4 regions of the Psychrobacillus sp. FSL K6-2836 genome follow, and region 1 is predicted to be linked to each of the others. Evidence: riboswitches for the same ligand, from Rfam matches in the RefSeq annotation. Region 1 holds a riboswitch; each other region holds the start of a gene.
What was found. Region 1 has a riboswitch for lysine ahead of dapA (4-hydroxy-tetrahydrodipicolinate synthase). Riboswitches for the same ligand answer to the same signal wherever they lie in the genome.
Positions count from the first base shown of each region.

Region 2: it holds a riboswitch for lysine, as region 1 does, so the genes downstream of both, MKY37_RS10590 (transporter substrate-binding domain-containing protein) here and dapA (4-hydroxy-tetrahydrodipicolinate synthase) in region 1, are expected to answer to the same signal.
Region 3: it holds a riboswitch for lysine, as region 1 does, so the genes downstream of both, MKY37_RS18515 (aspartate kinase) here and dapA (4-hydroxy-tetrahydrodipicolinate synthase) in region 1, are expected to answer to the same signal.
Region 4: it holds a riboswitch for lysine, as region 1 does, so the genes downstream of both, MKY37_RS17070 (Na+/H+ antiporter NhaC family protein) here and dapA (4-hydroxy-tetrahydrodipicolinate synthase) in region 1, are expected to answer to the same signal.

Region 1 is NZ_JBBOOM010000001.1:3,092,169-3,094,375, forward strand. It holds gene MKY37_RS14715 (YehS family protein) at 1-204, shown strand, start outside; gene dapA (4-hydroxy-tetrahydrodipicolinate synthase) at 268-1,155, opposite strand; lysine riboswitch at 1,383-1,562, opposite strand; gene MKY37_RS14725 (DHH family phosphoesterase) at 1,745-2,207, shown strand, end outside.
Region 2 is NZ_JBBOOM010000001.1:2,264,238-2,266,444, forward strand. It holds gene MKY37_RS10585 (purine-cytosine permease family protein) at 1-695, opposite strand, end outside; lysine riboswitch at 883-1,066, shown strand; gene MKY37_RS10590 (transporter substrate-binding domain-containing protein) at 1,192-2,046, shown strand; gene MKY37_RS10595 (amino acid ABC transporter permease) at 2,109-2,207, shown strand, end outside.
Region 3 is NZ_JBBOOM010000001.1:3,826,907-3,829,113, reverse strand. It holds gene MKY37_RS18515 (aspartate kinase) at 144-1,376, opposite strand; lysine riboswitch at 1,622-1,800, opposite strand; gene uvrC (excinuclease ABC subunit UvrC) at 1,843-2,207, opposite strand, start outside.
Region 4 is NZ_JBBOOM010000001.1:3,549,936-3,552,142, reverse strand. It holds gene MKY37_RS17070 (Na+/H+ antiporter NhaC family protein) at 1-1,007, opposite strand, end outside; lysine riboswitch at 1,092-1,274, opposite strand; gene yunB (sporulation protein YunB) at 1,323-2,093, opposite strand; gene MKY37_RS17060 (bifunctional metallophosphatase/5'-nucleotidase) at 2,136-2,207, opposite strand, start outside.

The sequences.
Region 1 (2,207 bases):
AATATACTCTTGAAGAAACTAAAAGTAGCTTTACAGTTAACAACGGAAGATATGCTGGAAGTATTAGATGATGGCGGAATTATTGTATCTAAAGGCGAACTAGGTGCTATTTTAAGAAAACCAGGACATCGTAATTATAAGGAATGCGGGGATAATTTTGCACGTAAATTCCTTAAAGGTTTAGCAGTAAAATATAGAAATTAATAAAGAAGGGCGAATTCTAAATTGAGTTCGCTCTTCCTCTTTATCTGTAAACAATTGAAAAGCCTATATTTTCACGGTTTGTGGCAATGTGGATAGTACTTCTTGTAAAGAAGTCAGCTCTTCTTTATTCAAAGGAATCATAGGTAAGCGAACACCTCCTACAGGAACTCCTTTTAAATTTAATGCAGATTTTACAGGAGTAGGATTTGGTGCAGCAAATAGAGCTTTCATGATAGGTAATAATTTGCGGTGATCCTTAGCTGCCTCCCTTACATTACCACTGTTGAACTTTGCAATCATTGCTTGCATTTCATTTCCAATAACATGTGATGCTACTGAAATGATGCCTGTTCCACCAATCGATAGTACCGGGATTGTTAACCCATCATCACCACTATATAGCGAAAAGTCTTCCGGTGTATTACTAATAATTTCAGACATTGCATCTAAATTCCCACCAGCTTCTTTAATAGCAACGATATTTGGTATTTTAGAAAGACGGATAACCGTTTCCACTGACATGTTGACGACACTACGGCCTGGAATATTGTATAGCATAATCGGCAATGATGTAACTGCAGCTATAGTTTTGAAGTGTTGGTACAAACCTTCTTGTGAAGGCTTGTTATAATACGGAACTACAAGCATAATACCATCGACACCTGCATCAGCTGCTTGTCTTGTTAGATCAATGGACGCTTTTGTATTATATGAACCAGTACCAGCAATTACTGGTACTCTACCATTCACAACTTCCACTGTAAATTTAAACAGCTGGACTTTTTCTTCTTCAGTTAACGTCGGAGACTCTCCAGTAGTACCAGATACAACTAAGCCTTCTGTTCCATTGGCAATTAAGTAATTTATTAAGTTTCGTGTAGCTGGAAAATCGATTTCCTCATTATGATCAAAAGGAGTCACCATAGCCGTTAATATTTGTCCAAAATTCATAACTTCTCCACATCCTCTAGTTTTATTATTAAAAATTCAGGGAGAAGGGCGGTATCAATTACGCCTCGGCGTAATTGCGTACAGATTTTGAATTACACTAGCGAAATTCAAAATCTGTGACATCCGCCGGAGGCATAACTTGACGGTTGTTTAGTCAAGTTATGTAGACGCAAAAAAGCAACAACGAGGGGCTCGTTGTTGCAATAGAAATAAAGTAATATTTCCGTGCGTAAGATAGCCCTCCATATAGTCTCCTATATGACAATTCAGTGTTTATTCAACAGCTGAACCAGCTTCAAGAAAAATGAGATTCTTTCAACTTCGGCAAATCCCCCTTTCCACAATTGTCATAGGATCTCATTATCCTCCGAATGTGTACTGATGGTCTTCGCGCCTCTATCCTTACTTCAAATGTATTTGAAATAAGAGAATATTTAATTACTAAGATAATACATGTTTTCTTATACTATTGCAACAGTTTACCTGTAAAATAAGTGTTAACTTATTTTTATGACATGATAAACTATATTTTTGATGAAAATTAATAAGTTTCAAACGTTAAAACCATACTAATCAAGAGGTGAAAAGGATGTATAAATTATTGTCTCATAATGATTTAGATGGCGTCGGATGTGGCATTTTAGCAAAGCTAGCTTTTGGAGAGCAAGTGAAGGTGCGTTATAATTCGATTTCATCCCTTAATCGAGAGATTGAATACTTTTTAGAAAATGATGAGCCAGATACGTTTTTATTTATAACTGATTTGACTCCAAACGAGGATAATGAAAAAAGGCTTAATGATTTTTACGATGCAAAAGGGAAGGTCCAACTAATTGATCATCATAAATCTGCTTTGCATTTTAATGATTATGAGTGGGGATATATTTTAGTGGAAGATCATGAAGGCAAATTAACTTCAGCTACTTCGTTATTATATGAATATCTTGTAACAAATGAACTGTTAGAACCGACTGCTGCACTAACGGAATTTGTAGAATTAGTAAGACAGTATGATACGTGGGAATGGGAAAAGAATGGGAACCACCAGGCCC
Region 2 (2,207 bases), 830 kb from region 1:
GAAGCTAGTAGGGCTGTTAGACCCATTATTCCGTGTTGAACTCCTATGCATAGAAGTAAAGCTTGTCCTCCAACTTGAACTCCTTCAGGTAGATAAGTCCAAAAAGGTCCTTCAAATACTGGAGTCTTATAAAACGAAATAACAATAGCTGCTATTAAGAAAACAACGAATATAGGTAAAGACCTCTTTTGTAATTTATCTAGCTGTTTAATGCCAAACCAATTTAAAGGTATAACGATAAAACCGAAGAAAATGATTAATGCCCACTCTTGTAGGTTGGGGAAGAAGGTATGAACCGCGGAAACTAAAATGAGACCTTCAAATGCACAATACATAATAAAGTTTGTCGCATAGAGGAAGGATGTTAAGGAAGCACCTATATAGCCAAAGCCTCCACTTCTAGATAATAAATTGACATTCATTCCAGATTTTGCAGATAAGTAAGCAATGAGGGTTCCCAGTATACCGGCAACTATTATTGCATAAATAGAGGAGATAATAGCATTAATTGCTCCAAATTGAAGAGCCATTACACTCCCCATTTGAAAGTAAAAAATCGCAGTGGCTATTCCGAACGTAATATTGGTTATGCTTAACCAACCCATATTTCTTTGGCTACGGGGCACCTTCTCTAATGAATAGTCTGTGTCTTTCTCTTCAGTTACTTTGTGATCTGTAAGTTGGACAGATCTCATAATATCAGCTCCTAATAAAAAATAATTATCCATGCGGGTAGACGCTTTGATAACTAAATTTCTTTATTTTTTTGACGCATCTATTCATTATAACATATACTTAGCTAAATATAATTCTAAAGTAGTTGACAGAAATATATGTGTATTGTAAACTATGAAACATAATTGAATACAGCCTCACTTAATATAGTGAGGTAGAGGCGCGATATTTAACAGTCCTTAGTGGAGTTTGAGAAGCTATGATTCTATGGAGAAGGAAATATCGCCGAAGTTTGTAATATTGCTCGGTATTACTTGCTGGGTCTGCAGTTAATAATTGCAGGACTGTCCACTATAAACATCCCAGTTTATAATGGTGTGCTATCTCATTTGGGAAAAGTAGAGGATTTAGGGCAACTATACATATTGCGACCTGAGTTCATCTCAGGTCTTTTTTTGTACAAGTTGTCTTTTTTTATAAGTAAGAACATATATTGATAAAAAGGGAGTAATTATAATGAAAAAGAGATTAGTATTTTTAACGATATTCGTAAGCTTTTTGTTTTTATTAGCAGCATGTGGAACAGATACTACAGAAACTTCAGGATCTTCCTCTGACGATACTAAAGAAGCAGCTGTAGATACGTTTACAGTAGGTTTAGAAGCTGGTTATGCACCTTTTAACTGGACACAACTAGATGACTCCAATGGTGGAGTGAAGATTGATGGTAACGCAGAATATGCCGGTGGATATGATGTAGAAATTGCTAAACGCATTGCAGACGGATTAGGAAAAGAACTAGTTATCGTTAAAACAGAATGGGATGGACTTGTACCATCATTACAATCAGATAAAATCGATGCAATTATCGCAGGAATGTCACCTACTGAAGAGCGTAAAGAAACAATTGACTTTTCGGAAAACTATTACACATCCAACTTTGTTATGGTTGTGAAAAAAGGTGGTTCTTTTGAAGGGGCTACTTCTATTCAAGACTTTAGTGGTGCTAAAATCACAGGCCAGCTGAATACTTCACATTATGGTGTAATCGATCAAATTAAAGGTGTGAAAAAACAACCAGCATCTGATAACTTCTCCGCAATGCGTGTAGCATTGGAATCTGGAGTTATTGATGGCTATGTATCTGAACGCCCAGAAGGGATTAGTGCTTCTTCTGCAAATGAAAACTTCGCAATGGTTGAATTTACAGAAGGATTTAAAGCTGCAGAAGAGGATACAGCAGTGGCAGTAGGGTTGAAAAAAGATAGTGATTTAACTGAGCAAATCAACAAAATTTTAGCGGAAATTTCTGAAGAAGAGCGACAAGAAATTATGGATGCTGCTATTCATAACCAACCAGCGGCGAAATAAGGATGAAGTGATACCGGCTGCATCTTTTTGCAGTCGGTTTTTATTTGGAAGGAGGGAAATACATGAGCATAGAATATATTATTTCGATGATTACAAGTAACTGGCCGATGTTCCTTCGTGGAGCAGGAATGACGTTATTAATCTCTATAATTGGGACGATT
Region 3 (2,207 bases), 730 kb from region 1:
TAGGAGGGCGACGGGCAGACTAACGCCATAAAATTACCATAGAAAAAAGAGGCTGATCGTGACTGCGTCACAATCGACCTCTTTAAAAATCAATTTGATTTTATTTGAGATAGTTTAATTTCATCGTTACTTTAAACTATAAATTATTGTACCGATTGATGGGTTAACGCAAGATCGAATTCGTCATGCAAGGCATTTGCGGCTTCAATCATATGTTGCTGAGGTACTACAACAGACACTTTTATCTCAGATGTACTTACCATTTTCACAGGAATATTCTCTGTTCTCAGGCGATCAAACATTTGAGCTGCAACACCTGGGTTCGAAACCATACCAGAACCTACAATAGAAACCTTTGAAAGACCTACTTCAAAATCTGCGAAGGTAAAGCCAAGCGTTTGTTTATGTGTTTCTAAAACTGTTATCGCTTCAGCCAGAGATTCTTTTTTTATAGAAAAAGAAACTGCTGGCTTCACTCCATCAACTATCGACTGAACAATTATATCCACGTTTATATGGTTTGTAGCTAGAGTTGTGAAAATAGAAGCTAAAGAGCCATTAAATGGCACCTCATATTCTATAGTTAATCGAACGATATCGGATTCAAACGCTACCCCACGAACTACTAAATTATTTTCCACATCTACTTCCTCCTTCAAAATCGTTCCTTCTCCATCTTTATAGCTTGAGCGTACTCGTAATGGAACCTTATAGTTTTTAGCAAATTCAACAGCACGTGGATGTAATACCCCTGCGCCTAAGTTAGCTAGTTCAAGCATTTCGTCATATTCAAGTTGGTCAAGTTTTCGAGCATTCTCAATATAACGTGGATCGGATGTATAAATACCATCAACATCCGTATAAATGTCGCAAATCTCAGCTCCGATGGAAGCAGCAATAGCTACAGCAGTTGTATCAGATCCTCCTCTGCCAAGAGTAGTAATCTCTCCAGCTTCTGTTATCCCCTGGAAACCCGCTACAATAACTACTTTATTTGTGGCAAGTAAACCGTCAATTTTAGAAGGATCCAGTTTTAGTACTTTTGCATTTCTATGTACATTATCTGTTATGAGACCTGCCTGAGCACCAGTTAGAGAGATGGCATCTATCCCAATTGCATTTAACTTAATAGCTAGTAATGCCATCGTAACCTGCTCACCATTCGATAAAAGCATGTCCATTTCTCGTTTGGATGGTGATTCCGCTAATCCGAAAGCAAGGTTTGCTAATTCATCTGTTGTTTTACCCATTGCAGATACAACAACGACAATATCATTTCCTTTTTCTTTTTCACGTTTCACCCGATTAGCAACATTTGAAATTTTTTCTGTTGATTCAACTGAAGTACCGCCAAACTTCATTACAATTTTAGTCATGTATATCCGCTCCCTTTTTTGTCCCGCTTTCACGTGCAGTGAGACTCCCACTTCAACGAATCCACAATGTACAATGGCCTATGTGGGAAATCAACTGCCCGTTAAAGCCCGAATGGTTCAACTAACATAATAGGGAATGAAGAAAATCCCCATCAATTGAAGTTTCTCTTTACTGAAAGGATCAAAAAATGCTTTTCACATATTGTGAAAAGCATTGTCTCATACACGGTCCAAAAAATCTGCCCATGTGAGATAGCCCTCCAGAATATAAATTCTGACAATCCTACATCTATTAAATGCAGAACCAACAATAAAATAGGAAAAGCTATTCTATGTTTCGGCGAAAAACCCTTTCCTCAGCCATTCTAGGAACTTTCCTTCCTCCTGCTGAGTACTGATGTCTAATCGCACCTCTATCTTCACTTAAATACAGTGAATATTAAATTCATATAACCATAACACATGATTATTCAGAAGACAATACATTTTTCTGAAAATGACCAATCATTATATCTGCCTGTTTACTCGGAAGTCCCGCCGCCATTAATTCATCTTTACTTGCAGCTTGAATTTTCTTTAAGGAACCAAAATGTTTTAATAATAACTTTTTCCGCTGAGGTCCGATACCTTCAATACCATCCAGCGAAGATGCAATCGTATGCTTTCCTCGTTGCTGCCTATGGAATGTTATAGCAAATCGATGGACCTCATCCTGAATTCGTTGTAGCAAATAAAAACCTTCACTAGTCCGCTTCATCGGTATTAGCTCCAAAGGGTCTCCGTAAATAAGCTGCGAAGTTTGATGCTTGCCATCCTTTGCAAGACCTGCAA
Region 4 (2,207 bases), 460 kb from region 1:
CCTATTAACCCAGCATTTGCTTCTGGATTTCTCTTTAATTGACGAGTGTATAACAGAATCGCTAATATACTCGATACAATTCCACCTATAAATAAAGAAAGTGGAACGTCTGTATTCTCAAAAATAACAAATAAGTTCATTACTTTTCCTGAAGCCTGGTACCCTGTCCAAAACATTGAAACAAGTGTTATACCTATTAACGATACAATTGGTAAGATTAAATCATTCACTTTTCCATAATTATTTTCCGGGAAATTACCTTGTAAATCACCTGGATTTGATTTATTGGGATCAAAAAGCACTCCTGTTTCTTTTGCACGTTTTTCATGTTTTTTCATCTCACCTAAGTCATTGTCTGTCCATGCTATAAAAAATACCATTGCAAGTGCAGCAATAACATAGAAATTCATCGGGGCCATTATCAGAAATGCCTGAAGTGGTGTATAGTCTGTTACTGCATAAGTAGCGAAAATAACACCTAACTGACTTATTAGAAAAGCTCCCCAACTAGAAACTGGAGAAACTACACAAACTGGTGCTGATGTAGAGTCGATAAAATAAGCTAGCTTTGCACGTGATACTCGGTGAGAATCTGTGATTGGACGGGCAATTTGTCCAACAGCAAGTGCATTAAAATAATCGTCTACAAAAATAATAATACCTAAAAAGGCAGTTAATAGTTTTGAACCACGATTCGTTCTAATACGTTTGACTGCCCACGCTGCAAACGCAGTACTTCCTCCTGATAAGCTGACCATCGCTGTAACTACTCCAAGCAGCAAGATAAAAGACAATATATAAATATTATACATATTCAATCCATTATCCCAAAACGACGTGATAAAGGAATCCCAAAGAATGATTAGTGAATCAACGGGTGAAAAGTTTTCTACTAATAGAGCTGCCGAAACGATTCCGACCCCCAATGATAATAAAACCCTCTTCGTCACAAGCACCATTACAATCGCTAGTAGTGGTGGTAAAATTGAAAATATCGTATTTTCCAAAACAAATCCTCCTCAAATATAAAAAAGCCAACCTAATATACATATAGGTTGGCTTTTAATTAAAATTTCAAGCATAAATTTTATATACTTTGTAGTTCTCCATTTATACTTTTGTATAAATGACAGTGTTATTTTTGTTTAAAATAACCCCAATTAGATTTGTTTCGACGATCAGCATCTAATTTCGGCAAAACTTCCTTCCGTTTACAATCACAGTTGTCATTCTCCTGTAAACTACTCTTAAGTTCTGCAGCCTCTACCTATTTCTATTCATTTCTACCAGTATAACAGTAAATACTAGGTTATAAAGGTTTTTTATTTTTCTGGTAATGGTAGTGGTACTTCTATTGATGGAGCTGCATCCCCGTCGCCACCTGTGTATATATATGGAACCTGGCCTTGAACAATCCCCATTGCAACCGGGATACTCTGTTCAACCGTACTCATTTTACTTGCTAGAGGAACAATTATTTGTACGTTTACCGTAATATGGATATTGACTTCAACATACGCATTATTAATACCAAATTTAGTAATTGAAGGCACTACATTTGATTGTACATTACCAATGACGTGAAAGCGTATAGGAATTTTCGGACCTAAGTTTCCAATGATGGGGATATTCGCCGCTTGCCCCATCGGAACGAAAAATACGACTCCCCCCTGATCCTCCATCGTTTGTTTATCGTACTCGATGTCATCTAAATAAGGTAGACTTGAAAAGTTACCCTGCTCAGCCTGTTCTAAATGAGACTGAACAAGCTGATTTGTATCAGATAGTATACGATTTATTATTTCTGTATTAAATCGAGTAGTGACCATTGTAGTACTATCTGATGGCACCTCTTCGATTATGTCATTTACATCGAGCGTATTCGAAATTCTTGAGTTAATCGCTTTATTTATTACCATGGATGCTATTTTAGTTGTTTGAACTTCTGCATATTCCAAGTAGGTAGCATTCAACTGCTTATTAATATAATAGATGAGTCCTCCAACTGATAACATAAAACAAGTTAAAAAAATGGCTAATTTACGCTGATTAGTAAAGAAAGTAAATCGCTTTTTTTTCTTTCGATAGAACAAAAACAATCCCCCTAATTACTACTTATGTAAGGAGGGGGATTTTCATGACTTATATTCATTTTTTTCATACTGTCCATACCATTTTACGACATCTCGAATCATTTCGGGCATAAA